One region of the Brevibacterium sp. 2SA genome, then DNA from elsewhere that is predicted to be linked to it. Evidence: riboswitches for the same ligand, from Rfam matches in the RefSeq annotation. Region 1 holds a riboswitch; each other region holds the start of a gene.
What was found. Region 1 has a riboswitch for thiamine pyrophosphate ahead of FFS20_RS08000 (ECF transporter S component). Riboswitches for the same ligand answer to the same signal wherever they lie in the genome.
Positions count from the first base shown of each region.

Region 2: another riboswitch for thiamine pyrophosphate. It lies ahead of thiO (glycine oxidase ThiO); the one in region 1 lies ahead of FFS20_RS08000 (ECF transporter S component).
Region 3: another riboswitch for thiamine pyrophosphate. It lies ahead of thiC (phosphomethylpyrimidine synthase ThiC); the one in region 1 lies ahead of FFS20_RS08000 (ECF transporter S component).

Region 1 covers NZ_SCMW01000016.1:5,414-17,134, reverse strand. Annotated here, with positions in the region: gene FFS20_RS08040 (glycerol-3-phosphate dehydrogenase/oxidase) at 1-917, opposite strand, end outside; gene FFS20_RS08035 (Ppx/GppA phosphatase family protein) at 1,125-2,090, opposite strand; gene FFS20_RS08030 (enoyl-CoA hydratase/isomerase family protein) at 2,147-2,935, opposite strand; gene FFS20_RS08025 (bifunctional 2-methylcitrate synthase/citrate synthase) at 2,938-4,059, opposite strand; gene prpB (methylisocitrate lyase) at 4,056-4,961, opposite strand; gene FFS20_RS08015 (MmgE/PrpD family protein) at 4,961-6,457, opposite strand; gene FFS20_RS08010 (DUF4916 domain-containing protein) at 6,781-7,320, shown strand; gene FFS20_RS08005 (universal stress protein) at 7,507-8,469, shown strand; TPP riboswitch at 8,550-8,658, shown strand; gene FFS20_RS08000 (ECF transporter S component) at 8,684-9,313, shown strand; gene FFS20_RS07995 (ABC transporter ATP-binding protein) at 9,313-10,815, shown strand; gene FFS20_RS07990 (energy-coupling factor transporter transmembrane component T) at 10,826-11,647, shown strand; gene FFS20_RS07985 (hypothetical protein) at 11,652-11,721, opposite strand, start outside.
Region 2 covers NZ_SCMW01000006.1:25,797-37,517, forward strand. Annotated here, with positions in the region: gene FFS20_RS04130 (NAD(P)/FAD-dependent oxidoreductase) at 1-314, opposite strand, end outside; gene FFS20_RS04135 (TetR/AcrR family transcriptional regulator) at 462-1,181, shown strand; gene FFS20_RS04140 (response regulator transcription factor) at 1,327-2,025, opposite strand; gene FFS20_RS04145 (histidine kinase) at 2,018-3,154, opposite strand; gene FFS20_RS04150 (DedA family protein) at 3,303-4,091, shown strand; gene FFS20_RS04155 (2-dehydropantoate 2-reductase) at 4,045-4,959, opposite strand; gene thiE (thiamine phosphate synthase) at 4,956-5,756, opposite strand; TPP riboswitch at 5,780-5,882, shown strand; gene thiO (glycine oxidase ThiO) at 5,873-7,069, shown strand; gene thiS (sulfur carrier protein ThiS) at 7,066-7,302, shown strand; gene FFS20_RS04175 (thiazole synthase) at 7,304-8,113, shown strand; gene moeB (molybdopterin-synthase adenylyltransferase MoeB) at 8,110-9,264, shown strand; gene FFS20_RS04185 (SRPBCC family protein) at 9,248-9,727, opposite strand; gene FFS20_RS04190 (mismatch-specific DNA-glycosylase) at 9,776-10,417, shown strand; gene FFS20_RS04195 (thymidine kinase) at 10,471-11,082, opposite strand; gene FFS20_RS04200 (PepSY domain-containing protein) at 11,141-11,721, opposite strand, start outside.
Region 3 covers NZ_SCMW01000095.1:527-5,749, forward strand. Annotated here, with positions in the region: gene thiC (phosphomethylpyrimidine synthase ThiC) at 1-1,340, opposite strand, end outside; TPP riboswitch at 1,337-1,447, opposite strand; gene FFS20_RS17555 (M18 family aminopeptidase) at 2,065-3,414, opposite strand; gene FFS20_RS17560 (DUF1684 domain-containing protein) at 3,660-5,223, shown strand, end outside.

The sequences.
Region 1 (11,721 bases):
ATGTCGTCGGACGTCGCCACGGGGGCTGCGACGTCCTCCTTCCACGGGGTGTCGGTGGTGCCGATGACCCAGTAGCCGTCCCAGGGGATGACGAAGAGGACGGACTTCTCCGTCTTCGAGATGATGCCGGTGTCCGGGTCGGCCTTGATCTTGTCCTGGTCGACGGTGATGTGGACGCCCTTCGAGGCGAGCACCTTGAGCCCGGCGTCGGCCTTCGCGAGGTCCTGCTGCTGTTCGGTCCACACTCCCCCGGCGAGGATGGTGCGGCGGGCGTAGACGTCGAATTCGCGGCCGGAGATGCCGTCGCGGGCGCGCACGCCGATGACGCGGTCGCCGTCGTGGAGGTAGTCGATGACGGAGACGTGGTTGGCCGCCGCGGCCCCGAAGCTCGCCGCCGAGCGCACGAGGGTCATGACGAAGCGGGCGTCGTCGACCTTCGCGTCGTAGTACTCGAGCGCTCCCACCGCGGCGTCGTCGGCGAGGCCCGGGAAGTGCGCGCTCAGCGTCTTCTTGCCCAGGTGGCGGTGCATGGGCACGGCGCGTTTGCGGCCGGGCCGGGTCGCCATCGTGTCGTAGAGGAGGACACCGGAGCCGATGAAGGCCCGGTCGATGAGGCGGTGCTCGAACGGGAAGACGAAGGCGACGGGTTCGACGAGGTGGGGCGCGGTGTGCGTGAGCAGCAGGTCGCGTTCCTTGAGCGCCTCGGCGACGAGTTTGAAGTCGAGCATCTCGAGGTAGCGCAGACCGCCGTGCATGAGCTTCGACGAGCGGGAGGACGTGCCCGAGGCCCAGTCGTGGGCGTCGACGACGCCGACCTTGAGTCCGCGGGTGGCCGCGTCGAAGGCGGCGCCGGCCCCGGTGACCCCGCCGCCGACGACGAAGACGTCGAGCGGATCCTCGGGCGTCGTGGCTGCCATCGCGGACAGGGACTCTTCACGGAACGAGGGGGATAGCTCGCCGTTTCGCATTGCCGTCTTGCCTCCAGGATTCGGGGCGCGAGGCCCCGTTCGAGATACGGCCGAGGTGACCGGCCGGTAATCTCAAGCTAGCAGGCGGCGGAGACAAATGGGAACCGCAGAGAGGGTGATTCCGGCCATTGTCGAAAGCCGGAGTCGAACCGTGACCTAATCCGCGGCTGCGCGCATCGCCGAGGTGGCCTCCGCCGAATCCAGCAAGTCGAGTTTGCGCATGATGATGCCCTCGCGCAGCGCCCACGGGGAGATGCTCATGACGGAGACGTCGAAGATCGTGAAGGCCGCCTCGGCGACGATGGCCCCGGCGAGCACCTGGCCGGCACGGGCCTCGGAGACGCCGGGCAGCGTCGCCCGCTGCTCGGGGGTGCGGCTGGAGAGGGTGTCGATGATGCCGGGCAGGTCGCGGCGGAAGAGCTTGCGGGGCACGTAGATGCCGTCGCCGCTCGGGGCCGCGCCGGCGATCCGGGCGAGCGAGCGGAACGTCTTCGAGGACCCGACGACGTGGTCGGGGGTGCCGACGCGGTTGATGTCTCCGGCGATCCGGCCGATCTGGGAGCGCGCGTACTTCCGCAGCCGGTGGATGTCCTCGGGCGTCGGGATCGGGTCGGGGATGAAGTCGGCGTACGTGCGTCCGGCGCCGAGCGGCACGGACACGGCCGCCTGCGGGTACTCGTCCTGACCGGCCGCGATCTCGAGCGAACCGCCGCCGATGTCGAGGAGGAGGATCTTGCCGGCCGACCACCCGAACCAGCGGCGGGCGGCGAGGAACGTCACGCGTGCCTCGTCCCTGCCGGACATGACGTTGAGGGTGACCCCGAGCTGGTCGCTGATCGAGGCGATGAGCGCCTCCCCGTTGGGGGCGTCGCGGACCGCCGAGGTGGCGAACGCGAGGATCTGCTCGGCCCCCTGATCCTCGGCGATCTCGACCGCCTCGGCGACGAAGTCCCGCAGCCGCTGCTGACCGGCCTCGTCGATCGACCCGTCGGGCCGGAGGTATTCGGCGAGCCGCAGGACCTCCTTGTGCGAGGTCGCCGGCAGCGGGGGTGCCCCGACATGAGCGTCGACGACGAGGAGGTGGACGCTGTTGGAACCGATATCGAGGACTGCGAGGCGCATTGGCTCAGTGTATCCCGCAGATCAGCCTGCACTGACCTCCCGCGGCGGCTGCGCCCTCAGTCCTGCCAGTCGCCGACGCCGAACCCGAACTCGGGTGTCCGCTTGGCGAAGAACGCCTCCTGTCCGCGCGCGATCTCCGCCCGGTACGCCTCATCGAGCCACCGAGGCGGCGCGACGTCGTCGGAGAGCGTGCCGCCGAGGACGGACTTCGCCCCGAGCTGACTGAGCCGGGAGAGACCGGCGACCCGCTCCCCCAGCGCCTGTGCGGCACGCAGCGGCGCCTCGGCGACCTCATGGAAGAACCCGAGCCGGTGCATCTGGTCGAAGTCGACGATCGAGGCGGTGAGCAGCAGATACCTGGCCCACGCGTCCCCGAGGACCCGGGCGAGACTCTCGGTGGGGCCGGGCGGGTAGACGAGGCCGAGCTTGGCCGCGGTCACCCCGTACTTCGACCCGGGGGCGGCGATGCGGATGTCGCAGGCCGCGGCGATCTCCGTGCCCCCGCCCACGCAGTTGCCTTCGATCGCCGCGATCGTCACGGTCCGGGAGCCCGCCACCGCCGCTTCGGCGGCGGAGTTGAGCTGCCAGAAATCGGCGATGGGCACGTCGAGGTCGGCGATGTCGGAGCCCGCGGAGAAGTGACCACCGGCGCCGGTGATGATGAGCGCGCCGATCGAGTCATCGGCGTCGACCCCGGCGATGATCTCCGGCAGGGCCCGCCACATCGCGCGCGAGAGCGCATTGCGCTTGTCCGTCCGAGTCAGAACGAGGGTTCCGACCCCACCGGTGACGGTGAAGTCGAAACCCTCGAGTGCGGTCGGACGATAGGGCTCGTCCGCGCTCATGCTCAGCCCCTGGCGTCGGGGACTTCGCGCTGCGGCTCGCCGTCGTACGCGCTCAGCGGACGGATGAGGGCGTTGTTCGCCTGCTGCTCGAGGATGTGCGCCGTCCACCCGGTGATGCGGGACATGACGAAGATCGGCGTGAACTGATCGGTGTCGAAGCCCATGAGGTGGTACGCCGGCCCCGAGGGGTAGTCGAGGTTGGGGTAGATGCCCTTGCGGGAGACGAAGTCCTCTTCGAACGTGTTGTAGAGGTCGAGCAGATCGTTCGCGCCCTTGACCGCCGCCATCTCCTCGAACGCCTTGCGCATCGTCGGCACGCGCGAGTCGCCGTTCTTGTAGACGCGGTGGCCGAAGCCCATGATCTTCGCCTTGCGCGCCAGCGCATCGTCGATCCACGCCGACGCCCGGTCGGCGGAGCCGACCTCTTCGAGCATCGCCATGACCGCTTCGTTCGCCCCGCCGTGCAGCGGTCCCTTGAGCGCCCCGACGGCTCCGGCGACCGCGGAGTAGAGGTCGGAGGTCGTCGAGGTGATGACGCGGGCGGTGAACGTCGAGGCGTTGAACGAGTGCTCGGCGTAGAGGATCATCGAGATGTCGAAGCTGCGCACGACCTCCTCGGCGGGCATCTCGTCGAAGACCATCTTGAAGAAGTTCGCGGCATAGTCGAGGTCAGTGGTCGGGGCGACCGGGTCGAGGCCGTGCCGGCGCCGGTGGTCGATCGCGACGATCGTCGGCAGCTGCGCGTAGAGGCGCTCGGCCTTCGCGAGATTGGCTTCTTCCCCCTCCGAGTCCGCGTCCGGGTCGACGGCGCCGAGGTAGGCGACCGCGGTCTGGACGACGTGCATGGGGTGGGCGTCCTTGGGCAGGCCGAGGATGATGTCGACGAGCTCGGGCGAGATCTCACGCTGGGCGTGCTCGCGGGCCTTGAACTCCGCCAGCTGCTCCTCGGTGGGCAGTTCGCCGTTCCAGATCAGGTAGGCGACATCCTCGAAGTTGCGCTTGGCCGCCAGCTCCTGCACCGGGTAGCCCCGGTAGGTGAGCGAGTTCGTTTCCTGGACTACCTTCGAGACCGCGGTGGTGTCGACGACGACGCCGGCGAGTCCCTTCTTGATTTCTTCGGTCACTGGTGACCCTCCTGTGAGAAGTTGAATACGGCCGAGTCGAATTCGTTGTACGCGGCGTAGTCGATGGTGTCGTAGAGGTCCGCGCGGGTCTGCATCCGCTCGACGAGGCTGACCTGAGTCCCCTCGTCCCGAATCGTCTGCAGCCCCGACTTGATCGCACCCATGGCCAGACGCAGGGTCGTGACCGGGTAGATCACCATCTTCACCCCGACGTCGGCGAGCTGCTGGGTCGTGAAGAGCTCGCTCTTGCCGAACTCCGTCATGTTCGCCAGGATCGGCACGTCGACGCTCGCGGCGAAGCGCTCGAATTCGCTGAGGTCCCGCATGGCCTCGGGGAAGATCATGTCGGCGCCGGCATCGGCGTAGGCCTTCGCCCGGTCGATCGCCCGGTCGAGTCCCTCGCCGGCGCGGGAGTCGGTGCGGGCGCAGATGACGAAGTTCTCGTCCCGGCGGCCCCGGACCGCGGCGGCGATGCGCTGGTTCATCTCGGCCGTGGTGACGACCTCCTTGCCGTCGAGGTGGCCGCACCGCTTCGGGTTGACCTGATCCTCGAGATGCATGCCGGAGAGGCCGGCGTCCTCGAACTCCTGGACGGTGCGGGCGACGTTCATTGCCTCGCCCCACCCGGTGTCGGCGTCGATGAACGTCGGCAGGTTCGTCACCCGCGCGATCGCCCGACCGTGGTCGGCCACCTCGGTGAGTGTGGTCAGTCCGATGTCGGGCAGTCCCATCGCCGCGGAGAACGCACCCCCGGAGATGTAGACGCCCTCGAACCCGGTCTGCTCGATGATCTGGGCGTTGAGCGGGTTGATCGCGCCGGGGAACTGGACGATCTCGCTGCCGGCGAGGAGGTCGCGGAACTGCTTCCGGCGCTCGGCCGGAGTGGCGGTGGCGCCGAGCATCAGAAGATTCCCTTCGATCCGCTGTGGGTGAGGCCCTCGACGGTGAAGCTCAGCTGTCCGACGCCGGCGGCGTCGAGGTTCTCGAGGTTCTCGGCGAGGTCGAGGAAGCGGGTCTGCTCGGTGTCGGTGAGGATGCCCTCGGAGAGGGTGCGGAACTTCTCGACGTAGTTCTCACGGACGAACGGGCGGGCGCCGAGCGGGTGCGCGTCGGCGACGGCGATCTCGTCGGTCAGCGTCGAGCCGTCCTCGAACTCGATCTCCACGCGACCGCCGAAGGCCTTCTCGTTCGGATCCGTCGAGTGGTAGCGGCGGGTCCACTCGGGATCCTCGGTCGTCTCGATCTTGTGCCAGAGCTTCACCGTCTCCGGGCGCGCGGCGCGCTCAGGCGTGTAGGAGTCCTCGTGGTGCCAGCCGCGGTCCTCGAGCGCGACGGCGAAGATGTACATGATCGAGTGGTCGAGGGTCTCACGGCTGGCCTGCGGATCCATCTTCTGCGGATCGTTGGCGCCGGTGCCGATGACGTTGTGGGTGTGGTGGGAGGTGTGGATGACGATCCGCTTGATCTTCGTGAGATCCTCGATCTCCCCGCCGAGCTTGCGCGCGAGGTCAATGAGCGCCTGCGCCTGGTATTCGGCGGAGTGCTCCTTCGTGTACGTGTCGAGGATCGCGCGCTTGGCCTCGCCCTTGGCCGGCAGCGGGATCGTGTAGCGGGCCTCGGGGCCGGAGAGGATCCAGGCGATGAAGCCGTCCTCGCCTTCGTAGATGGGGTTGGGCGCACCCTCGCCGCGCATCGCGCGGTCGATGGCTTCGACGGCCATCTTGCCGGCGAACGCCGGAGCGTGGGCCTTCCACGAGGAGATCTCGCCCTTGCGCGACTGGCGGGTCGCCGTCGTCACGTGCAGGGCCTGCTGGATCGCCTGGAAGGTCACCTCGGTGGGCAGGTGGAGCATCGCGCCGATGCCGGCGGCCGCCGAGGGCCCGAGGTGGGCGACGTGGTCGATCTTGTGCTCGTGCAGGCTCATGCCCTTGACGAGGTCGACCTGGATCTCATAGCCGGTGGCGATGCCGCCTATGAGGTCGGGACCGGCGATGCCCATGTGCTGGGCGACGGCGAGGACCGGCGGGATGTTGTCGCCGGGGTGGGAGTACTCGGCGGCGAGGAAGGTGTCGTGGAAGTCGAGTTCGCGCACGGCCACGCCGTTGGCCCAGGCCGCCCATTCCGGGGAGAAGCGGTCGCCCAGCGGCAGACCGAAGATCGTGGCGCCGGGGCGCAGCGGGTGCGCCTGCGCCTGTTCGCGGGCGTGGGTGGGAGCCGAGCGGTTCACCGAGGCGGCGGCGACGGCGGCGTTGTCGATGACGCGGTTGATGACCATCTCGGTGACGTCGGCATCGACCGGGGTGGTGTCGGAGGCGACTTCTGCGATCTTCCAGGCGAGCTGGTCTTCACGAGCCAGGTTCTCTGAGCTCTTGTGGGTACGGACTTCATGATCAATCATGAGCAATCCCTTCAATCGTCCTTGACCGCCGCTGGCCATGTCGCGACCGCTGCAGGCCTGGGGAGTGGTTGTCTCAACTGTAGGCCACGTCACTGCTGCGTCCGCGGGCCCGGCCAGAGTTTTATCTTGACATCAAGATACTTTACCCGAGCGGTGACGCCCGACACCACCCCGGGTGACCCGGCAGGCGAACGCCGAGGTGGGCGGGCTGTGCCGGGAGGTCCGACCCAGTGGTGACGACGCTGCCCGAGCAGGCCTTCGACCACCGCCGGAGCAGGCCCGCGACCGCCGCCGGGCGAGGTGAACTGTGACACAATCGGGATATGACCCGCACTGCCCTCGACTTCGACGAGAACTGGTTCGACGACAACGAGTTCGCCCAGCTTCGCCGCCGTCTCCCCATCCCCTATGTCAATGCCATTCCGGTCCGCGTCGGCGAGGCCGGAGACGTCGAGCAGATCGGCCTCCTGCTGCGCCGCCTCGACGACGGCACCCTGGGCCGCGAGGTCGTCGGCGGACGCATCCGCTACCACGAGAGCATCCGCCAGGCCCTGCTCCGTCATGCCGAGAACGACCTCGGCCCGATGGCGCTGCCCGTCGTCCCGCCGGCCATCGCCCCGTTCCATATCGCCGAGTACTTCCCCACCGAGGGCACCTCGCTCCTCCACGACCCGCGTCAGCACGCGATCTCGATGTGCTTCGTCATGGAGGTCCGCGGCGAGTGCACCCCGCGCGCCGATGCGCTCAGCCTCGACTGGCTCACCCCCGCCGAGGCGCTGCGCTCCGACATCGTCGCCGAGCTCTCCCACGGCCAGGAGCACATCATCCGCTCGGCCCTGAGCTACCTCGGCTTCGCCGTCTGAGGCACCCCTCCCCCGGCGTCACCCCGGACGCGGGCACGCGCCGCACGCGAGAGGAATCCGTCCGCCTCGCGGTCTTCTACACGGCGTAGAAAACACTTGGGTACACTGAGGGCGACGAGGACGGCACACGGTTTTCGGGGCCGTCGTCCCCGTCAGGGTTGGTCAGGCCCCGATGGAAGGACTGCCATGACTGCTGACTCCCGCTCGTCCGCCGCGAACCCGGCCGAGGCCCGACCGACCGACACCCGCGCCTCCGAGTCCGGACTCACCGACAACCTCGGCGTCCTCGTCGGCTTCGACGGATCCGAGCTCGCAGCCCTTGCCCTGCGCTACGGCGCCGCCGAGGCGCTGCACCGCGGTGTTCCCCTCACCGTCGTCACGGCCTTCACGATGCCCCTGATGATCTACCCGAACATGGCCTCGATCCCGTCCGAGCCCGAGGACGAAGCCGCGATGCGGGCAGCGGAGAAGACGCTCGCCGAGGCGGCCGAACTCCTTGCCGACCATCCCGGTCCGGTGACGTACGCCGTCGAATCCGGTGACGCCGCCGGTGTCCTCGTCAACCTCAGCGCCAACGCCGATGTCATCATCGTCGGCGCCCGCGGACGCGGCGGCTTCATGGGCCGCATGCTCGGGTCGGTCTCGACGGCCCTGCCACCGCACGCCCACTGCCCGACGATCGTCGTCCCCCGCCATTCGGCGCACCGCGGGGACACGAGCGGCCCGGTCGTCGTCGCCGTCGACGGGTCCGAGGGCGCGCGGATCGCGATGTTCACCGCCGCCGAGGCGGCCGCTTCGCGCAACGCCGATCTGGAGATCGTCACAGTGCTGCCGTCCGGGGAGGAATGGCTCTACTGGTACCCGGAGCTCGAACTCGGCGGTGACGTCGCCGATCGCCGGCAGCGGCAGATCGAAGCCGAACTCGACAAGGACGCCGAAGAGCTGCGCAGCCAGTTCCCCGGACTCCAGGTGTCCACCTCGGCGCTCATCGGCGATGCCGCAGTGCTGCTGTCGGCGGCGACGAAGACCGCGCAGCTGACCGTCCTCGGCACTCGGGGTCGCGGAGCCGTGAAGTCCGCTCTGCTCGGATCGGTCTCCCGCGGGGTCCTCCACCATGCCGAAGGCCCGGTCATGGTCGTCCCGGCCTGAGTCCCTCCCCCACCGCACCTGACGATCCCCGGCCCCGCAGACGCGCGGTGCCGGGGATCGTCAGGTGTTGTACAGTGGAGCGCACACGACAGGGGAGCGCCGCCAAGGGCGCTGAGAGTGCAGATGACGCTGCAGACCCTCGAACCTGATGCGGCTAGCACCGCCGAAGGAAGTCGAGACTCTTCTACCCCTCCTTGAGACACGAGGAGGCGCTATGCCGAACACCACCACGCCCGGTTCCCGCTCGACGACGGCACCGGCATTCACCCAGGCCCCGCCGACGAAGAAGTGGCGGGTCGTCGACTACGTCGTCACCGCGGTCCTCGGCATCGCCGTGGGCCTGATCTTCTGGGTGCTCGCCGCCAGCTGGAAGGGCATCGAACTCGCCTTCCAGGCGTTCCCGCCCTCGATCGGCCTCATCGCCGGCCTCTGGGTGCTCGCCGGACCGCTCGCCGGGGCGATCATCCGCAAACCCGGGGCCGCGCTGCTGTGCGAACTCCTCGCCGCCGCCGTCGAAGGCGTCCTCGGCTCCCACTTCGGGGCGACGGTGCTGCTCTCGGGCTTCCTCCAGGGCCTCGGTGCCGAACTCGTCTTCGCCGCCTTCGGCTACCGGAAGTTCACCCTGTGGGTGACCGCGCTGTCCGGACTCGTCGCCGCGGCGTTCATGGCCGTGAGCGAGAACATCCTCTACAACGCCGAGTGGCAGTTCGACTTCCAGCTCGCCTACGCGGTGTGCGCGATGATCTCCGGCGTCGTCATCTCCGGCATCGGCGCCTGGTACGCCTACCGCGCGATCGCCAAGACCGGGGCGCTGAGCTCCTTCGCCTCCGGCCGCGTGCGCTGATGGGCCTGCCGATCCGCGCCCACGGATACTCGTGGCGGCACGCCGATCGGGACAGCCTCGCCGTCGGCCCCGTCGACCTCGACATCGCCCCAGGTGAGAAGGTTCTCCTCCTGGGCCCGTCGGGGGCGGGGAAGTCGACGCTCCTCCATGCGATCGCCGGGGTCCTGCCCACCGAGGCCGGGGAGTCAGGCGGTGAGTTCCTCGTCGGCGAGGCCGCGCCCGACCCCCGCCGAGGTGTCACCGGGCTCGTCCTCCAGGACCCGAATTCGCAGGTGATCTTCTCCCGCATCGGTGACGATGTCGCGTTCGGAATGGAGAACCTCGGTCTGCCCGCCGAGGTGGTCGACGCGCGGATCGACGCCTCCCTGGCCGCCATGGGCCTCGACCTTCCCCAGTCCCACCCCACGGCGGCACTGTCCGGGGGCCAGAAGCAGCGGCTCGCGCTCGCCGGGATCCATGCGATGGCACCCGAGGTCATCGTCCTCGACGAGCCGACGGCCAACATCGACCCCGTCTCGGCGAGGGCCGTCCGCGATGCCGTGCTCACGGTCCAGGAGTCCACTGCGGCGACGATGATCGTCGTCGAGCACCGGGTGGGCCTGTGGAGCGACGACGTCGACACCGTCATCGTCCTCGGCCGCGCCGGCATCGTCGCCCACGGCACCCCTGATGAGGTCTTCGGTGATCCGGCACTCACCGAGGTGCTCAAGGCCACCGGGATCTGGCTGCCCGAATCCGGGTCCCCCACCGCGACCGACCGCTGGACGGTGCCCGCGCGAACCGGAGCACAGGACCGGCTCGGGTCCCCGGTGCTCGTCGGTGAGCGCCTGAGCGTCGCCCGACCACGGGCGACCGTGCCCGCGGCGACCGATCTCGACCTCGAGGTGCGGGCGGGCGAGGCGCTCGGCATCGTCGGCGCCAACGGGGCCGGGAAGTCGACGACGGCACTGACCCTGGCCGGCCTCATCCCCGAGTTCTCCGGCGTGGTGCGTGCGGCGGGGCCGCTTGCCGCCGGGGCGAAGGAGGCACGGCCGTTCACGTGGCCCTCGAAGTTCCTCGCCCCGCGCATCGGCATGGTCTTCCAGGAACCCGAGCATCAGTTCCTCAAGTCCAGCGTCGCCGATGAGCTCGCCCTCGGTCCGCGACTGGCCGGCTGGTCGACGGCCGAGGTCGACGCTCGGGTAACCGAGCTGCTCGAGACCCTGGGACTGGCCGACATCGCCGACGCCCACCCGCAGGGTCTCTCCGGCGGGGAGAAGCGTCGCCTGTCGGTGGCGGCGATGATCGCTCCGCGCCCCCAGGTCCTCATCGTCGATGAGCCGACGTTCGGGCAGGACGCGCTGACGTGGGCGGGACTCGTCGCCCTGTTCCTCGACGTCCTCGACCACGGCAGCGCTGTCGTCGCCGTCAGCCACGACCTCGACTTCCTCGACGCGATCGGGGCCCGCCGCTTCACGCTCGGCACGGCGGCCCAGACTCTGCGGGGTGAGCGCGTTGAGTGAGAGTGCAGCAATGACCCGTGAGCGCGTCACCGTCGAGGATCCGGGTCAGCTCATCCCCGTGGTGCGCCGCACGGCGCTCGTGCGCTGCAACCCGCTGACGAAGATCGCCGTCGCACTCATCCTCATGGTCGGAGCGCTGCTGAGCATCGACGTCGTCTCCGCGGGGATCATCCTCGGGTTCTCACTCCTCGCCCTGCCGCTGACCGGGCTCGACCTCAAGGCGGCGCTCACACGGCTGTGGTTCCTGCCAGTCGGGGCGCTCCTCGCCGCATGGGGCACGGCGATCCTCGCCGAGAAGACGGGAGCCACCGTCGTCGACGTCGGTCCGATCCTCATGACGACCGGGTCGTTGGAGTCGGCTGCGGCGATCTTCGTGCGCGCCCTGGCACTGGCGATCCCGCTCGTCGTCCTCGCCTCGGCGATCGATCCCAGGGACCTCTCGGATGCCCTCGTCCAGCACCTGCGCCTGCCCGAGACCGTCGTCATCTCGATCCTCGCGGCCAGTCGCCTCCTCGGCCTCCTCGTCCTCGAATGGCAGACCCTGTCGATGGCCAGACGGGCCAGAGGACTCGCCGGCGGGTCGATCCTGCGGCGCACCCGCAGTCTCTTCGCAGGCATCTTCGTCCTCCTCGTCCAATCGATCCGCCGTGGCACGACCCTGGCGATGGCGATGGAGGGACGGGCGTTCGGGCGGCCGGGCAGGACGTGGCGCAGGCGCTCGACGTTCGGCACCGCTGATGCGGTCGTCCTCGTCCTCGCCGTCGTCGTCGCAGTCGTCGCGGTCGCCTCGGCGCTGGTGCTCGGGACGTGGAACCCGATCATTCCAGGCTGAGGTCTCAGACCTCGGCGATGAGGTCCTTGAGGTGTGCCCGCCACTCCTCGAGCGACTCGGCGCTCGGCAGCTTC
Region 2 (11,721 bases), on a different contig from region 1:
ATGAGCGCCCCACGATGGGAGTGGAAGTCGAAGGAGTCGATGGCGGTGCTCGCCTGCTCATACGCCTCTCGGTTGCCCAGGGCGGAGAAGACCGGGTCGACGAGGGGCATGAGTGCGAGCATGTAACCGGCTCCGCTCTCGCTGGTGAGCCGAGCGGCGTCTCGGGAGCGTTCGATGAGCACCGGGTGTCGTCCCTGCGCCCGCAGCAGCTGGGCGATCGTCAACCCGGCGATCCCCGCACCGACGACGAGAATGCGCAGGTCGTCACTGGAAGCGGCGCGGAGCTGCACGTCGAAGCTGGTCGCACTGATCATGATGCCCGCTCTCTCGTGGGGTCCTGTGGTTCGGTGATGCCCTGATCTCGGTCCGTCGATGACGTCGTGGACCGCCTGGTCCACTGACGATAGCATTCTGTGGACTACCTAGTCCATACAGTGGGGCCGGCTTGCTACGATCGGCTCATGTCCGACACTGCCCTCGCGCGCATGGCCCCCGGCAAGCGCGATGCTCTCATCGCCGCAGCCGCCCACGAGTTCGCCTCGCATGCGGCGAGTCAGGCGTCGCTCAACCGGATCATCGCTGCGTGCGGGATGAGCAAGAGTTCGTTCTACCACGCCTTCGACTCGAAGGACGAGCTGCTCGGCCTCGTCGTCTCCACCCTCGTCGACCGGGCCCGCGACGATTGGAGCCCGCCTTCGCCGAAGGATTTCGCCCCCGATTTCTGGGCGACCGCCTCGGCGACATGGGATGAGGCGATGCGAGTCTGGCCGTCCAGCGAGGCACTCGATCTGCTGTGGCGCATCGTCTGGACCGATCCCCAGCACCCAGCGCTCCGCGATTTCCACCGCGCGATCGATCACTGGCTTGACGAGGTCCTCATCGTCGGACGCCGCACCGGTGCCGTCGACGCAGCGGTCTCGCCCCGGCTGCAGACCATGGCGGTCACGACGCTGCTTCGGGCCTTCGACGAGTGGACGCTGCGCACAACCGTCCCCGCGCCCCGGGATGGCACCGGGGCGCTATCGGACGACGATCCGGCCGAGGCGGCACAGACGGCGGACTCGACCTTCTCGGCGCAGGCGGGAGCGGGTCCGGACGAGACGCGGGCGGGGGCGATCGCTCGGCTCGGCGCTGAGCAGTTCCACCTTCTCAGGCGTCTCATCGCGGCAGCAGACGACTGAGGATGGCAGACGATTGACCGCGGATCACCCACGGTGCGACGGCTGGCCGGCGCAGCCCATGTGCGCAGTCGACGGCATCCTCGTCGAATCAGCGGATCTGGGTCAGCGCTTCGGGATCCGAGCCCGAGCGGAGATCAGAGTGGCCTCACGTGCGGTCGAGGAAGCGCAGGACCGCTGCGACCCGGCGGCTCGTCGTCTCTCCTGCCTGGAGGTCGAGTTTGTCGAAGATCGCGCTGATCGCCTTCTCCACCGAGCTGATCGAGACGTAGAGGCGCTCTGAGATGCCGCGGTTCGACAGGCCCTCGGCCATCGCCTCGAGGACGTCGTGCTCCCGGGGGCTGAGCGCCTCGAGCGTCGACTGCCGCTCCGAGGTGCGCAGGAGCTGCCGGACGACCTCGGGGTCGATGACGGTGCCGCCGGCGGCGATGCGCATGACCGAGTCGAGGAACCTGTCGATGTCGGTGACCCGGTTCTTCAGCAGGTAGCCGACACCGACCGATTCGGAGCTGAGCAGCTCGGTCGCGTACTCGTGGAGGACGTACTGGCTGAGCACGAGCACCCCGATGTCCGGGTGGGTGCGCTTGATCGTCAGCGCCGCCTCGAGGCCCTCCGTCGTATGCGTCGGCGGCATCCGCACGTCGACGATCGCCAGCTGCGGGGACAGGGCGTCGACGGCGGCGAGCAGCTGGGTTCCGTCATCGACGGAGGCGACGACGGAGATCCCCTCGTCCTCGAGGAGACTGCGCACACCCTCCCGCAGGAGGACGGCGTCGTCGGCGAGGACGACGCGCAGCGCGTCAGGGGTCGCCGGCGTCGGCGCATTCGTGCGGGTGGGCTCAGTCATAGGGGATCTCCGCTCTCACTGTCGTGCCCTGACCCTCGGGGCTGATGATCTCGAGTCGGCCGTCGAGTGCGCTGACCCGCCGGGAGAGGCCCTGGAGCCCGCCCCCGCGCAGGTCGGCGCCTCCCCGGCCGTCGTCGACCACCTCGGCGACCAGCGCGGACCCGCCGTCGTGGACGCGGATGGTGATCGCCGAGGCGTCGGCGTGCTTGACGACGTTCGTCACGGCTTCGCGGACGACGAAGTACGCGGCCGATTCGACGGCCTGCGGGATGCGCCTGCCCGGCTGCTCGAGGATGGACACCGGCACCGGGCAGTGGTTGGCGATGCGCGTGAGCACCGACGCCAGCCCGTGCTCGTCGAGGGCCGTCGGATAGACCCGCCATGCCACCTCGCGCATCTCGTCGATGAGGTCCTGGGACTGGACGAGCGCACTGTCGAGGAGGGCGGCCGCCTTCTCCGGGTCCTGTGCCCGGCGGGCCCGGGCGATGAGGACGGACAGGGACACGACGTTCTGCTGCACCCCGTCGTGGAGGTCGCGTTCGATGCGGCGGCGTTCGTCGTCGATGGCGACGACGACCCCGCGGCGGGTGGTGATGAGCTCCGTGATGCGGCTGTGGACGGCGGTCGGTCGGCTCACCTGCCCGGCGGAGGCGTCGATGCGCCCGTGCAGCCAGTTGCCGAGTTCGGCGAGGAGGACCGCGCCGATGAGGTTCGCCGCCCCGTAGAGGACTCCGACGAGCAGCAGCGGCTGGCTCATCGTCCACAGTGAGAAGCTGATCGTCACCCCGCCGCCGGCGAACAGGCCCTGGATGAGCGCGCCGAGGGTGACGAAGACGAAGCCGGTGAGGAGATTGACCACGGGCACGGCGATGAGGAGGGCGACGAGGCCGGTCAGGGCGAAGAATCCGCGCCCCGGCCGGGCGTCGGCGAGCACGATGCCCAAGGTCCGCTCCTGCCGGTTCCGCTCCCAGGCCAGGACGCGGCGGGAGAGCGCCGAGGCGGGCGGGAAGCATGCGGCGAGCAGCAGCGGCAGGCACAGCAGGCCGCCCCACAGCACCCCGAGCACGGAGAGCGACCACCGCTTCAGGAACATGCGGGGTTCGCGCGGGATCGTCGCGGGCCACGGCATGGCTCGATCGTAGCAACGCAGGTCAGGGCGTCTGGAGGGGTCAGACCTCACTTCTCGTTCCGGTTTTCCGCATCGTCGGCTCGGGTGAGCCCGCCCGCGGTCTGCGCTCCGCCTCGTACCGGCGGCCACGGCTGCGTCACTAGGGTCGATGACCATGGACTTCGCTCTCGACCTCATCCACCAGACGCTGACCTCCCCGTGGCTCTATCTCCTCATCGCCGTCGTCGCCGCCCTCGACTCCCTCGTTCCGATCGTGCCCTCGGAGACCGTCGTCATCACCGCCGCCGCGTACGCCGTGACCGGCAGTCCGGCTGCGGTGGGCATCATCGCGGCGGCGACCGTCGGTGCGCTCCTCGGCGATCTCGCCGCCCACCTCGTCGGCCGCGGTGGCAGCCGCGCCACCGACCGGTGGGTCCGGTCGGCCCGGCTGCGCAGACTGCTTGCCTCGACGGCGGAGATGTTCGCCGTTCGGGGCGGTGCGATGCTCGTCGCGGGGCGGTTCATCCCCGGCGGGCGGACGGCGACGACGATCGCCTCGGGGATGCTTCGCTATCCCCTGCCCCGGTTCCTCGCCGCAGACGTCCTCGGGGCGCTGGCGTGGGCGGCCTACTCGACGGGCATCGGGCTCCTCGGTGGGGCCGTCTTCGCTGATCAGCCGCTGTGGGGTGTCGTCCTCGGCGTCGGCATCGCGCTCACCCTCACCACCCTCGCCGAGGCGGTCCGCCGTCTCCGTGTGAAGCGGAGGACCGCTGTTGCCGAGCCCGCATCCGGAGGTTCCGAATCTGACGGAGACGAGGCCGGCACCGCTGTCCTCGAGCCCGCGGTGCCCGAGCCCACGGCAGCTGCGGTCGGGCCACGGGAGTGTGTCCCGACCGCAGAGCGCGGCCGCCTCACGCGCTCCGGTCGAACTCGCCTGCTCGCAGCTGCACGAGAGTGAGGTCGAGCAGCGGGGTGGGCACGCCGAGGTCGCGCGCCGTGCTCTGGAGGTGGCCGAGGATGTGCTCGGTCTCGTTCGGCAGCCCGGCCGTGACGTCGCGGTAGAGCGAGGAGGTGAAAGCGGAGCCCTCGGCGGTGAGCATCGAGAGGGTGGCGGCGCGCGCCCGCGCCGAGACCGGGTGGCCGGCGGCCATGGCGACGGCTTCGAGTTCGTCGATGATCCCCACGACGTGGGGTTCGCCGCCCGCGGCCATGATCGCGCCCACCGGTGCCCGGAAGAGGCACGTGACGACTCCGGCCGCGGCGATGAACACCCATTTCTCCCACAGGGCGTCGTCGATGCCGTCGATGACCTGGAGCCGGAAGCCCGGGACGTCGAGCGCGTCGATGACCGCGGGTGGGACCTCTCCCCCGCCGAGGCGGCCGATCGTCATCGTCGCGAGATCCGTCATCTGGACGATGTCGGCTCCGCGCATCGTGCCGACGATCTTGACGAGTCCGCCGAGCACCTGTCCGGGGAACTCCGCCTCGAGGCGGCCGATCTGCGCCATCCCGTTGAGGAACGGGATGATGAGGGTCTGGGGTCCGACGGCCGGGCGAAGGTCGGCGATGATCGATTCGAGGGCACCGGCCTTGACGGCGACGAGGACGAGGTCGACCGGGGTGGGGTCGGCTGCGAGCTCCTCCGCCGTCGTCACGGTCACCGGGTTCGTCCGGTCCTCGTCGGGGGCGATGAATCGCAGTCCGGTCTCTCTCAGAGCCTCGGCACGGGCGGGCCTGACGAGGAAGGCGACGTCGCGCCCGGCTTCGACGAGGCGGGTGCCGAAGGCGCCGCCGGTCGCCCCGGCTCCGGCGATGAGGATTGTCACAGGGTGCCGTCCTTCGTGGTCGAGTCAGTGGTCGTGTCGGTGGTCGTGTCGGTGGTCGTGTCGGGGTCAGCGGAAGTCAGCTGCGCGCGCAGCCGAGCGGCCGCCTCGGCGGGGTCAGGCGCCTCGGTGATCGCGCGGACGACGACGATGCGCGTCGCCCCGGTCTCCTGCACCGCCCGGAGACGGTCACCGGCGGAGATCCCGCCGATCGCGAACCACGGCTTCTCCGTCCTCCCGCTCACCGCCGCCAGCGGATCGAGTCCGGCGGCCGGGCGGCCCGGCTTCGTCGGGGTCTCCCACACGGGGCCGACGCAGAAGTAGTCGATCTCCGGGTCGGCGGCTGCGGCGAGCGCCTGCTCGACCGAGTGCGTGGACCGGCCGAGGATGACGTCGTCGCCGAGCACCGTACGGGCCTGCGCGCTCGTCAGGTCGCCCTGCCCGACATGGAAGACGTCGGCGCCGACGAGGAGGGCGACATCGGCACGGTCGTTGACGGAGAAGAGCTTCCCATGCCGGCGCGCGGCATCGCGGAGGATCTCGAGGGCGGCGATCTCCTCCCGCGCTTCGAGACCCTTGTCGCGGAGCTGGATGATGTCGACGCCCCCGGCGTAGGCGGCGTCGAGGAACTCACCGAGGTCGCCTTGTTGCGTGCGGGCGTCGGTGCAGAGGTAGAGCCGGGCGGAGGCGAGCGCACGGGTCCGCGCGGCATCCGACCCGGAGGCGTCGCGGTCGACCGGGTGGCCCGCGTGCTCAGCAGGGGCGGTGACGGGGTCTTGCACTGCGGGAGACGTTGGCATCGTGGGAACCATGCTCCTAGAGTAGAGGAGTTCGCGGGAGCCTCGCTGGGAGGCTGAGAGGGCTTCGTGCCGACCGCCTCACCTGATGCGGGTCATGCCGCCGGAGGGAGAATCGCATGGACGTCATCGTCGTCGGCGCCGGGATCATCGGCCTGGCCACGGCGTGGGAGCTGCACCGGCGCGGGGCGGCCGTCACCGTCATCGATCCGCACCCGGGCACGGGTGCCACGTCGGCCGCGGCCGGGATGATCGCCCCTGCCGCCGAGATCGCGTGGGGCCAGACTCCGCTGTTTCCGCTCATGCGCGTCTCCGCCGACCTCTACCCCGACTTCACTGCGGCACTGACCCGGGATTCGGGGGCCAACCTCGGGGAGACGACGACCGCCACGCTCGTCTGCGCCGGGGACCGCGCGGATCTCACGGCCCTGCGCGAACTCAGCGCCCTTCAGTCCGCGGCCGGTTCCGACCTCGACCTGGTCACCGGATCCCGGGCCCGCGACCTCGAACCCGCCCTGGCTCCCGGTGTGTGCGGGGCCGTCCTCATTCCCGGCGATCATGCGATCGATCCCCGGCGGGTGACGCGCGCGCTGCTCACCGTCCTCGGTGACCGCGTCATCGAGGATCGGGTGACAGGGCTGGTCGGCGAGGAGGGGTCACCGGCCGGCGAAGCCCCGGCTCGGACGACCGGAGTCGTGCTCGCCTCGGGGCGCCGAGCCCGCGCCGATCAGGTCGTGCTCGCCGCAGGCATGGCGCACAATGCGATCGCCGGGGCTCCGCCGCTGCCGCTGCGGGCCGTCCACGGCGATGTCATCCGGCTCCGCTCGGACCCCGACGCGCCGCCGCTGCTCACCCGCACGATCCGGGGACTCGTCGCCGGTCGGCCCGTCTACGTCGTGCCGCGGCCCGATGGGGAGCTCGTCCTCGGGGCGACGTCCCGGGAGGACGGTCAGACCGGCATCCTCGCCGAGGGCGTCCACCGTCTCCTCCACGACGCCGAACGGCTCGTGCCCGGACTCCTGGGGTGTGAGATCACGGAGATCACCGCGCGAGCCCGGCCCGGTTCGCCCGACGACCTCCCACTGCTCGGCCGCAGCGACCCCGGTCTCGTCGTCTCCACCGGGTACTTCCGCCACGGGGTGCTCCTCGCACCGTTCGGCGCCCGCCTCGGCGCGGATCTCGTCCTCGGCGCCGACTCCGCGTGGCTGCCCGTCGGTGCGCGCGAGGCCGTGGCACCGGGACGGTTCGAGGCCGACCCGCCACCATCACCGCAGCCACCTGCTGCGCCACTGCTGACAGCAAGGAAGGGATCATGACCATCACTCTCAACGGCGACCGCCGGGACATCACCGCGGGCACGACCGCCCGCACCCTCGTCGAGGACATCACCGGACGGCAGCTGAGCGAGGACGGCACCCCGGTCGACGGCGGCCGCCTCGGGGTGGCCCTCGCCGTCGACGGCGAAGTCGTGCGCCGCGGCCTGTGGGCCGGCTTCACCATCACCGACGGCCACACCGTCGACATCGTCACCGCAGTCCAGGGAGGCTGATATGAGCTGGACCATCGACACCGTGACCTTCGACTCCCACCTCGTCATGGGCACGGGTGGGGCGAGCACCCTGCGCATCCTCGAGGACGCCCTGACCGCCTCGGCGACAGAGCTGACGACGGTCGCGATCCGCCGCTTCGACGCCGAAGCCAGGGATTCGGTGTTCGCGCTCCTCGAACGGCTGGGCATCCGCTCACTGCCGAACACGGCCGGCTGCTACACGGCCCGCGATGCCGTACTCACCGCTCAGCTCGCCCGCGAGGCGCTCGAGACGAACTGGGTCAAACTCGAGGTCATCGCCGACGAGGACACCCTGCTGCCCGACCCTGTCGAACTCTTCCGCGCCACCGAGGAGCTCGTCCTCGACGGCTTCACGGTCTTCGCTTACACGAACGACGATCCGGCACTGGCGAAGCGGCTCGAGGACGCCGGGGCCGCCGCGGTCATGCCCGCCGGCGCTCCGATCGGTTCGGGCCTGGGCATCCTCAACCCGCACAACATCGAGACGATCGTCTCCCGCGCCCAGGTGCCCGTCATCCTCGACGCGGGCATCGGCACCGCCTCGGATGCCGCCCTGGCCATGGAGCTCGGGTGCACCGCGGTGCTGCTCGCCTCCGCCGTCACTCGTGCGCACGACGCCCCGGCGATGGCGCAGGCGATGCGGCTCGCCGTCGACGCCGGTCGTCTGGCGGCCGGGGCGGGACGGATCCCCAAACGACCGCTTGCACTGGCCTCGTCCCCCGACGACGGACGGGTCACCGCGGAGACCGCCCGCACGACCTCGGTCGAGAACCTGGTGATGGGGCCGTGAGACCGCTCGTCGACCCCGGACCCGAGCTCACCCCCGCGGAGATCGCCCGCTACTCTCGGCATCTCAGCCTGCCCGATGTCGGGGTGACCGGTCAGCGCCGCCTGCGCACGGCGAAAGTCCTCGTCATCGGCGCCGGCGGTCTCGGTGCCCCGGTCCTCCAGTACCTCGGAGCGGCTGGGATCGGGCAGCTGACCGTCATCGACGACGACGTCGTCGACGTCTCGAACCTGCAGCGCCAGATCCTTCATCGGGATGCCGATGTCGGCCGTCCCAAGGTCGAGTCCGCACGTGACGCCCTGCTCCGGCTCGATCCCGCTCTCACCGTCGAGACCATCGCCGAGCGGCTGAGCCCGGACAATGCCCTCGAACTCTTCGCCGGCCACGACCTCGTCATCGACGGGGCGGACAACTTCGCGACCCGCTACCTGTCCAACGACGTCGCCGAACTCACCGGCACACCGCTCGTGTGGGGAACGATCTTCCGATTCGAGGGACAGGTGAGCACGTTCTTCCCCGGTCACGGTCCGATGCTGCGTGACCTCTTCCCCGACATCCCCGATGCCGATTCCGTGCCGAGCTGTGCCGAGGGCGGGGTGCTCGGGGTGCTCTGCGGTCTCGTCGGGTCGGTCATGGCCGCTGAGGCGATCAAGCTCATCTGCGGTATCGGCGATCCCCTGCTCGGCCGCCTGCTGCGGGTCGATGCGCTGAGCACGACGTTGACGACGCTGCGCTTCTCGCCCGACCCGGACCGGCCCGCTGTCACCGATCTCACCGAGGTGGCCCTCGCCTGTGCGGCACCGGCGGTGGGATCCCCGGCTATGGTCGGGGTTGCAGAGGTCACGGTCGACGATGTCCGCGCACTCACGCCGTCGCCGGTGATCGTCGATGTTCGGGAGGCGTGGGAGCGGGAGCTCGAGGCGATCCCCGGCAGCGTGCACGTCCCGCTTGCCGACGTCGTCGACCGCGGTTGGCAGTCCCTCGCCGAGGCGGTCGGCCCTGCCACCGACATCGTCGTCCACTGCAAGTCGGGGGTGCGGTCGGCTCGCGCCATCTCGGCAATGAGCAGCGAGGTGCCGCCGGACGTCCGCATTCGGTCATTGGCCGGAGGCATCGAGGCGTGGGCTGCGGCGGGGTCTACGCCAGTGCGCTGAGGCGGCGGCGGAGTCCGTCCTCGCCTGCTCGCATGACGAAGCCGTGCATGCCGGCGGAGACCGGTCTGAGGACCCGGACCGATCGCCGGCGCGTCGTCACGCACCAGGTCGAAGAGATCGCGGTGAGCGGCCCGGTGCGCGCGAGGGTCCAGACGCCGACGCCGCGCAGATCGCCGTCGGCGACGAGGCGCACCTGCCGCGCAGGAGTGAGACCCTCGATGGACAGCGTGATGTCGAACGCGACGCCGAGGGGGCTGCGCACGGTGATCCCCGCGCGGCTGCCGGGGTGCACACCGGAGTCGTCTGTGGTGGCCACGGCGATGCCCGGCCACCACTGCGGCCAGGCCTCGACGTCGGTGAGGACCGACCACACCGCTGCGAGGGGATCGGCCACCCGCCACACCGACTCGAAGTGGAAGGGCGCGGACTCACCGGGGCGGGGCCGGGTGTGCTCGTGGCTCATGGCGGGCCTCCGTTCGACGCGTCGTCCTTCGACGGTAGTCTGGGTGGCGTGCCAGCCGAAAATCGCCGACCCCGCAGACCATCGCCGCTCGGCGGGCGGAAGCCGACGAAGGACGACCTCGCGCAGTTCGCCACCGACGATCCCGACGCCATCGATGATGTTCTCCCGGCCGCGCCGGGAGAACTCTCTCTGCTCATCGTCGGCATCAATCCGGGACTGTGGACGGCGGCGGTCAATGCGCCCTTCGCACGTCCGGGCAATCGCTTCTGGCCCTCGCTCCATCGGGGCGGGCTGACCGATCACCTCGTCGATGCCTCTCTCGGTCTCTCCGCCGAGGACGAGGAGCATCTGCTCTCCCGGGGCATCGGAATCACCAACCTCGTCGGACGGGCCACTGCCCGGGCCGACGAGCTGACGAACGAGGAGCTGCGCGCCGGCGGTGCCCGGCTCGTCGAGCGCTTGGCCGAGATTCGTCCGGCAGCCGTGGCGATCGCCGGGATCACCTCGTTCCGGATCGCGTTCTCCCAGCCGAAGGCGACGCTCGGCGTCCAGGACACCTCGCTCATTCCCGGCTGGCCGGAGGACGTCGCTCTGCGCGTCGTGCCGCAGCCGAGCGGGTTGAACGCGCATTACAACATCGCAGCGCTCGCCGACATCTGGCGGGAGACGTGGACTGCCATCGAGCAGTGATGCTGCCCGGCTGACGACAGGGCCGCGGGATCAGGGTGAGTCAGGTGCCGGGCTCATGGCCGGTCCGGAACGGTGCGCGCCGTTCCCTCACCGAAGTGCTCCCGGCAGCGGGCGACATAGGAGTCGAGGCCGCCGACGTGACTGGCGTCGATGTCGGTGGCGGCGCCGGTTGGCTGCGCGGCTATGCGCTCATGGAACACGGCGTCACGGCCGCAGATCGTGCAGACTGCCGTGAGCTTCGTGACGTCCTCAGCGAGCGCCATGAAGGTCGGCAGCGGTTCGAACGGAGCGCCGTCGAAGGTCACGCAGAGGCCTTCGACGATGACCGTGGCACCCGTGGCCAGAAGGTCGTCGACGACCGGGACGAGGTCGGGACCGAAGAACTGAGCTTCGTCGATGGCGATGAGGTCGAAGTCCTCCGTCGCGGCGACCGCTGCGAGGTCGGTGACGTTGCCGACGGGGATCGCGGGAATGTTGACCCCGATGTGCGAGGTGACGGCCGAGAGTTCGGCGCGGGTGTCGAGGGAATGGCTGATGACGAGCGCGTTGACACCCGCGATGCGGGCGCGCCGAACACGGCGCATGAGCTCTTCGGATTTGCCGGAGAACATCGGACCGGTGATGACTTCGAGGCGGCCGACCGGAGGCGCAGCGTTGGCGTGCATGGGATCAGCCTAGCCCGAGGCGGTGACACACAGGGGTCGGACCGGTCGCGAGATCACCTCAGTTGTCGACGGTGACCTTCTTCGTGTCCACGTCGACGGTCACCTCGGTGTCCGTGCTGCCGTCCTCGTAGTCGAACTGATACTCGATACGACCGTCGTCGGATTCGAGCTTCCAGCTCGTCAGCCGCCCTGTGCCCTGCCCGGCGGCGAGGCCGAGCGCCTCGTCGAAGGTCATCGGGGCGCTGAGGTCGATGGCCTGCTCGGAGTCGTCGGTGGTGTCCTCGTCGCGGCTGACGACGTCGCCGGAGTCCGCATCGACCGTGACGTCGTAGTCCGTCGTGCCGGAGAGGATCTTCACCTCGTACTGCCACGCGTCGTCACGGCGGTCGTGGTCGAGTTCGATGGCGTGGACGGTGCCGTCGCCGACCTCGGTCTGCGCTGCGGTGATCGCGTCCTCGGGCGTCACCTGCGGCTGGGCCCTGCTCAGGTCGGCGTCGGCCGACAGCCCGGACTGACCAGTCTGGCCGGACTGACCAGTCTGGCCAGCTTGATCGGACTGGTCAGATTGCCCGGTCTGGCCGGCTTGTTCGCTCTCCTCAGCCGATGCGGAGCCGACCGCTCCGGCCTGCGTCGGCTGGC
Region 3 (5,223 bases), on a different contig from region 1:
GTGATGTGGTCGTAGCCGGGCGCGATGTCCGTGACGAGCGGACCCAGGGTGTAGAAGGGGGCGCCGTCGCAGAGCTCCTGCTGGCGCTCGACGTTCTCCCGCACGAGATGGAGCGGAATGTGGCCGGGGCCCTCGACCATGACCTGGACGTCGTGCTCCCATGCCCGCTTCGTCAGCTCGGCGAGGGTGTCGAGTTCGGCGAACTGGGCGGCGTCGTTGGCGTCGGCGATCGAGCCGGGGCGCAGCCCGTCGCCGAGGGAGAACGCGACATCGTAGGCCGCGAAGATCTCACAGAGCTCGTCGAAGTGCGTGTAGAGGAAGTTCTCCTCATGGTGGGCCAGGCACCATCCGGCCATGATCGACCCGCCGCGGGAGACCATTCCGGTCACGCGGTCGGCGGTGAGCGGGACGTAGCGCAGCAGCACACCGGCGTGGACGGTCATGTAGTCGACGCCCTGCTCGCACTGTTCGATGACGGTGTCGCGGTAGATCTCCCAGGTCAGCGCCTCGGCGTCGCCGTCGACCTTCTCAAGCGCCTGGTAGATCGGCACGGTGCCGATGGGGATGGGGGAGTTGCGGATGATCCACTCGCGGGTGGTGTGGATGTCGTTGCCCGTCGAGAGGTCCATGAGGGTGTCGGCACCCCACTTCGCGGCCCACTGGAGCTTCTGCACCTCCTCGGCGATCGAGCTCGTCACCGCCGAGTTGCCGATGTTCGCGTTGATCTTGACGAGGAACGCCTTGCCGATGATCATCGGCTCGGATTCGGGGTGGTTGATGTTCGCGGGGATGATCGCGCGCCCGGCAGCGACCTCGGAGCGGACGAGTTCGACGTCGCACTGCTCGCGGATCGCGATGTAGCGCATCTCGGGGGTGATGATGCCCTGCCGGGCGTAGTGCATCTGCGTGACGGTGCGTCCGGGCTTCGCGCGCCGAGGCGTCCGGTCGGGCCCCTGCCACTGCTGGGAGGGTGCGCCGCGGCGGACGGCTGCCCGCCCGTCGTCCTCGATGAGGTGGCCGCGGGCCGCGTAGTCCTCGGTGTCGTCGCGGTCGGCGATCCACTCCGCGCGGTGCGGGGGCAGGCCCTGTTCGGGGACGGCGCCGGGCCCGACGGTGCGGTAGACGTGGACCGGCTCGTTGGGGCGGCCGTTCGTGTCGTCGAGGTCGATGCGGGTGACGGGCACGCGGATGCCGTGCTCACGGTCCTCGACCCAGGCCAGGGAATGGGTGGGGTACTGCTCGAGAGCGAAACCCGCGGGGGTGCTCGCGGAGTTCTCGGCCGGTGCCGTCGGGCGCGGGGCAACGGTGGGACGGGTGGTTTCTGGGGTGGGCGCAGTCATCTGCGATCCTCTCTTCCTCCGCCGGTATCAACCGGATCAGGTTCAACGGTCTCGAGCGGTCTCAGCTCGATCTCAGCCCTCTTCCGAAGGCCCCCGTGGGGTCACACAACGACTATCACGGTGTGGGCGCCGCCACAAAATCACCCGCGGCAGGTGTTCACTGCGCGAGACGGTGGACGCGCGGTCGCCCGATTTGGTGCCTCAGTTTCAGCGTGCCCAAGTGGACGCGCCCCAGTGGGTGTGCCCCGGTGGACGGGCTCCTGCCGACGTGCCTCGGTGGACGTGCCCAGCGGACGCGCCCTGGGGGAAGTACCCCAGTGGGCTCGCCTCGGATTCCTGCGCACGCTGGACGCCTGCGGCATCGTGCCTGCAGGCCTGCTTCCACGCGCATTGTGCGTGCGCGCCCCGCTCGCTGCGTCATCGTGCGTGCAGCATCGCGCCTCGGCGGACGCACTCCCGCGACTTCGCTGACGGGGTGTCTGCGGGCGTGCGCCGGTGCTCGTCCTCGGGGTGCTCGTTCAACGGCGAGCGTGAATATCGCCGCCTCGGCGAATCTGCCGGCGCTCGTTCAACACGGAGCGTGAATATCGCGTCTTTGGGGACGCGATATTCACGCTTCGTGTTGAGTGAGACTCAGGGGTGAGTGAGGCTCAGGGGTGAACGAGGCGCTGCGTTGAACGAGCAAGCGCTCGCCCCCTGTGTCGGCTCCCGCAGGCGCGGCGCCTCACGCCCCCTGGAGGAACGTTTTCGCGACCGCGCCGAGCGCGACGACGTCGCTGATCGCGCACATCTCCCGCGCCGAGTGCATCGAGTAGAGCGCCGGTCCCACATCGACCGTCGTCATGCCCATGCGGGTGGCCGTCAGCGGTCCGATCGTCGACCCGCACGGCACCGAGTTGTTCGAGACGAAGTCCTGGTACTCGACCCCGGCGGCTGCACAGGCGCGGGCCCACGTCGCCGTGCCGACGGCATCGGTGGCATACCGCTGCTGGGCGTTGAGTTTGAGCAGGGGCCCCGCACCCAGGCGCGGACGCACGTGCGGATCGTGGCGTTCGGGGTAGTTCGGGTGGGCGGCGTGTCCGGCGTCGGAGGACACGCACACCGAGGCGGCCAGTGCGGCGAGGTAGTCACTGCGGTTCGCCTCGGGGAAGAGGGCGGCGACGATCCGCTCGGTGACGTCGGAGAGGAACGGCCCGCTCGCGCCCGAGCGCGAGTTCGACCCCACCTCCTCATGGTCGAACCCGGCGAACAGGGCCACCGCATCGAGCGCCTCGGCGTCGAGGGACGTCATCGCGGTCACCCCGGCGTGGACGGAGAGGAGGTTGTCGAGTCTCGGGGAGGCGAAGAACTCGTCCGCGGCGCCGAAGAGCGCGGGCTCCTGCGCGGGGATCGTGTAGACGTCGTGGCCGACGATGAGTTCGGGGTCGACGCCGGCGGAGGCGGCGAGGATCTCGAGGACATCGGCCTCGGCGAGGTCGGCGAGACCGACGATCGGGGTCGTGTGCCGCTGCTTGTCGAGGGTGAGGCCCTCGTTGACCTGCCGGTCGAGATGGATCGCGAGCTGCGGGATGCGTGCGATCGCCGGCGTGTGCGCGAGGACGACGCTGCCGTCGGCGAGGCTGAGGCGCCCGGCGAGGGCGAGCTCCCGATCGAGCCACGAGTTGAGCAGCGGCCCGCCGTAGATCTCGACACCGAACTGGCGCACGCCTTCGGCGACGAACTCGTCACCGGGCTTGAGTTTGAACGCCGGCGAATCGGTGTGGGAGCCGAAGACCCGGAACGGGGGCACCGCCGAGGCGGTCGACCCGTTCGCGGTCGAATCGGCTTCCGCTGCGTCAATCCGCCCTGTCGGGGCCATCCAGGCGATGATCGCGCCGTCGCGGATGACGTAGTACCCGTGGCCGACCTCAAGGGTCCACGGCTGACGTTCGTCGAGTCGGGTGAACCCGGCGGCGTCGAAGCGCTCGGCCGCTGCGGCAGTGGCATGATAGGAGCTGGGAGAGGCCGTGACGAAAGCGGAGAGGTCGGCTGCGACCTGCGCGTTTGCTGTCTGATCCGTGGATGGAGTGCTCATCTGAACAGCCTATCCTTTGGGGTAGCTTCGACCACAGGGGCCGAAGCGCCAGCGGTCGCCCGAAGCGGACGATCAGCGGTCGTCCGACGTGGATGGTCAGCGGTCTCCCGCACCGGGCGGGCCGGCGGTCGTCCGACATGGACGGTCAGCGGTCGTCCGAACCGGGCGGGCCGGCGGTCGCCGAACGTCGACGGCCGGCGCGGACGAGCGTGCAACGACGAGTGAGAATGCGAGGAGTGTTCGACGTGAACCAATTCGTGGCCGAGTGGAATACGTGGCGGGACTCGCGGAACTCCTCGTTGGCGACGCCCTTCGGGTGGCTCAGCGTCGTCGGGCTCCACTGGCTCGACGAGGAGTCGACGTGGCCGGGAGCGCCGGGAACGTTCACCGTCGACGACGACGGCTGGGTCACCCTCGCGCTCGATCCCGGCACGAAGGCCGGCCCTGCGGCCGCGACCTTCGATCTGCTCAGTGCCCCCACCGAGGCGGCTCCCACCTCCCACGACCTCACCGACACCGGCCCCGGCACCAGGCCCGAGGCAGGCACCGATCCCCGTTCAGGCACCGACGCGGAATGGGAGTCCGGGTCGACGCGCACGGCCGTCCGCCTCGGCGCCGATGACATTCCGCTGCCGGAGTCTCCCCAGGTCAGGGTCGAGGACAACGGGTTCAGCGCGAAGCTGCCGACCGGCGGGTCGCTCGACTGGTTCACTGTCGGCCATGTCCTCTATGAGCTCATCGAACGCGGCGGTCGCCTCGGTGTGCGCATCCGCGACTCGAAGTCGCCGCTGCTCGCGAAGTTCGTCGAGGTCCCCGTCTTCGATCCGAACCGGGACTTCGTCTTCCTCGCCCGCTTCACCCCCTTCGACGAACCCGAGATCCGGCCGGTCGCCTCGGCGCAGGAGAACCTCACGCTCGAGACGATGCTCGTCGGCACCGTCACCTTTACCACGCCCGCCGGGGAGGTGTCGCTCGTGGCCTCGGGGTGCCCGGCGACGGGACTCCAGCTCGACTTCCACGATGAGACGAACGGGCGGTCGACGGCGGCGTGGCGGACCCTTGACCTCGGCATTCCCAACGCCGACGGGTCGCTCGTCGTCGACTTCAACCGTGCGGTCAACTACCCGTTCGCGTTCTCCGCGTTCGCAACCTGCCCGGCCCCGGTCGCCGGCAACGACGTGCCGTTCGCCGTCACCGCCGGTGAGCGCCGGCCCCCGTTCTTCTACTCAGAGGCCGGCATCAACGTGCCGTTCCTCTTCTACTCGTGGTGGGACGAGGACAGCGCCCGCGTGACCCGGCCGTGGTACGACCGGTTCGGGCTCGACATGACGATCCTCAACCCGAACGAGAACGATGAGGAGCAGTCCCTCGTCGGCTTCGACGGGGTCGCGATGTCCGGCGGCGACGTCACGCCGCTGACCCGGAAGGCCAGGTCGCGGCTCGTCAAGGTCGCCACCGACGCGCTGACCTCGCGCCTGCCGGTCATCGGGATCGGGGCGTACGCGGAGTTCCTCGTCACCGCCCAGCGGGAGCTGCGCGAACAGCAGGGATACGCCGAGGCGGCCCCGGAGATCCCCGCCCCCACGCCGGGTCGCCTGCAGATCGTCATGAACTCCGAACTCGATCCGCGGGCCGTCGGCCTCGACGTCGTCCACACGGATCCGACGGGTCTCATCGTCGCCGAGGTCGACCTCGAGCTGCCGCTCGAATCACGGTTCGCCGAGCTCGAGGAGTTCGCTGCCGCGCTGCGGGCGGGCTCGCCGATCGCCAGCTGGCAGGAGTTCGACTACCGGGTCGTCACGATGATCC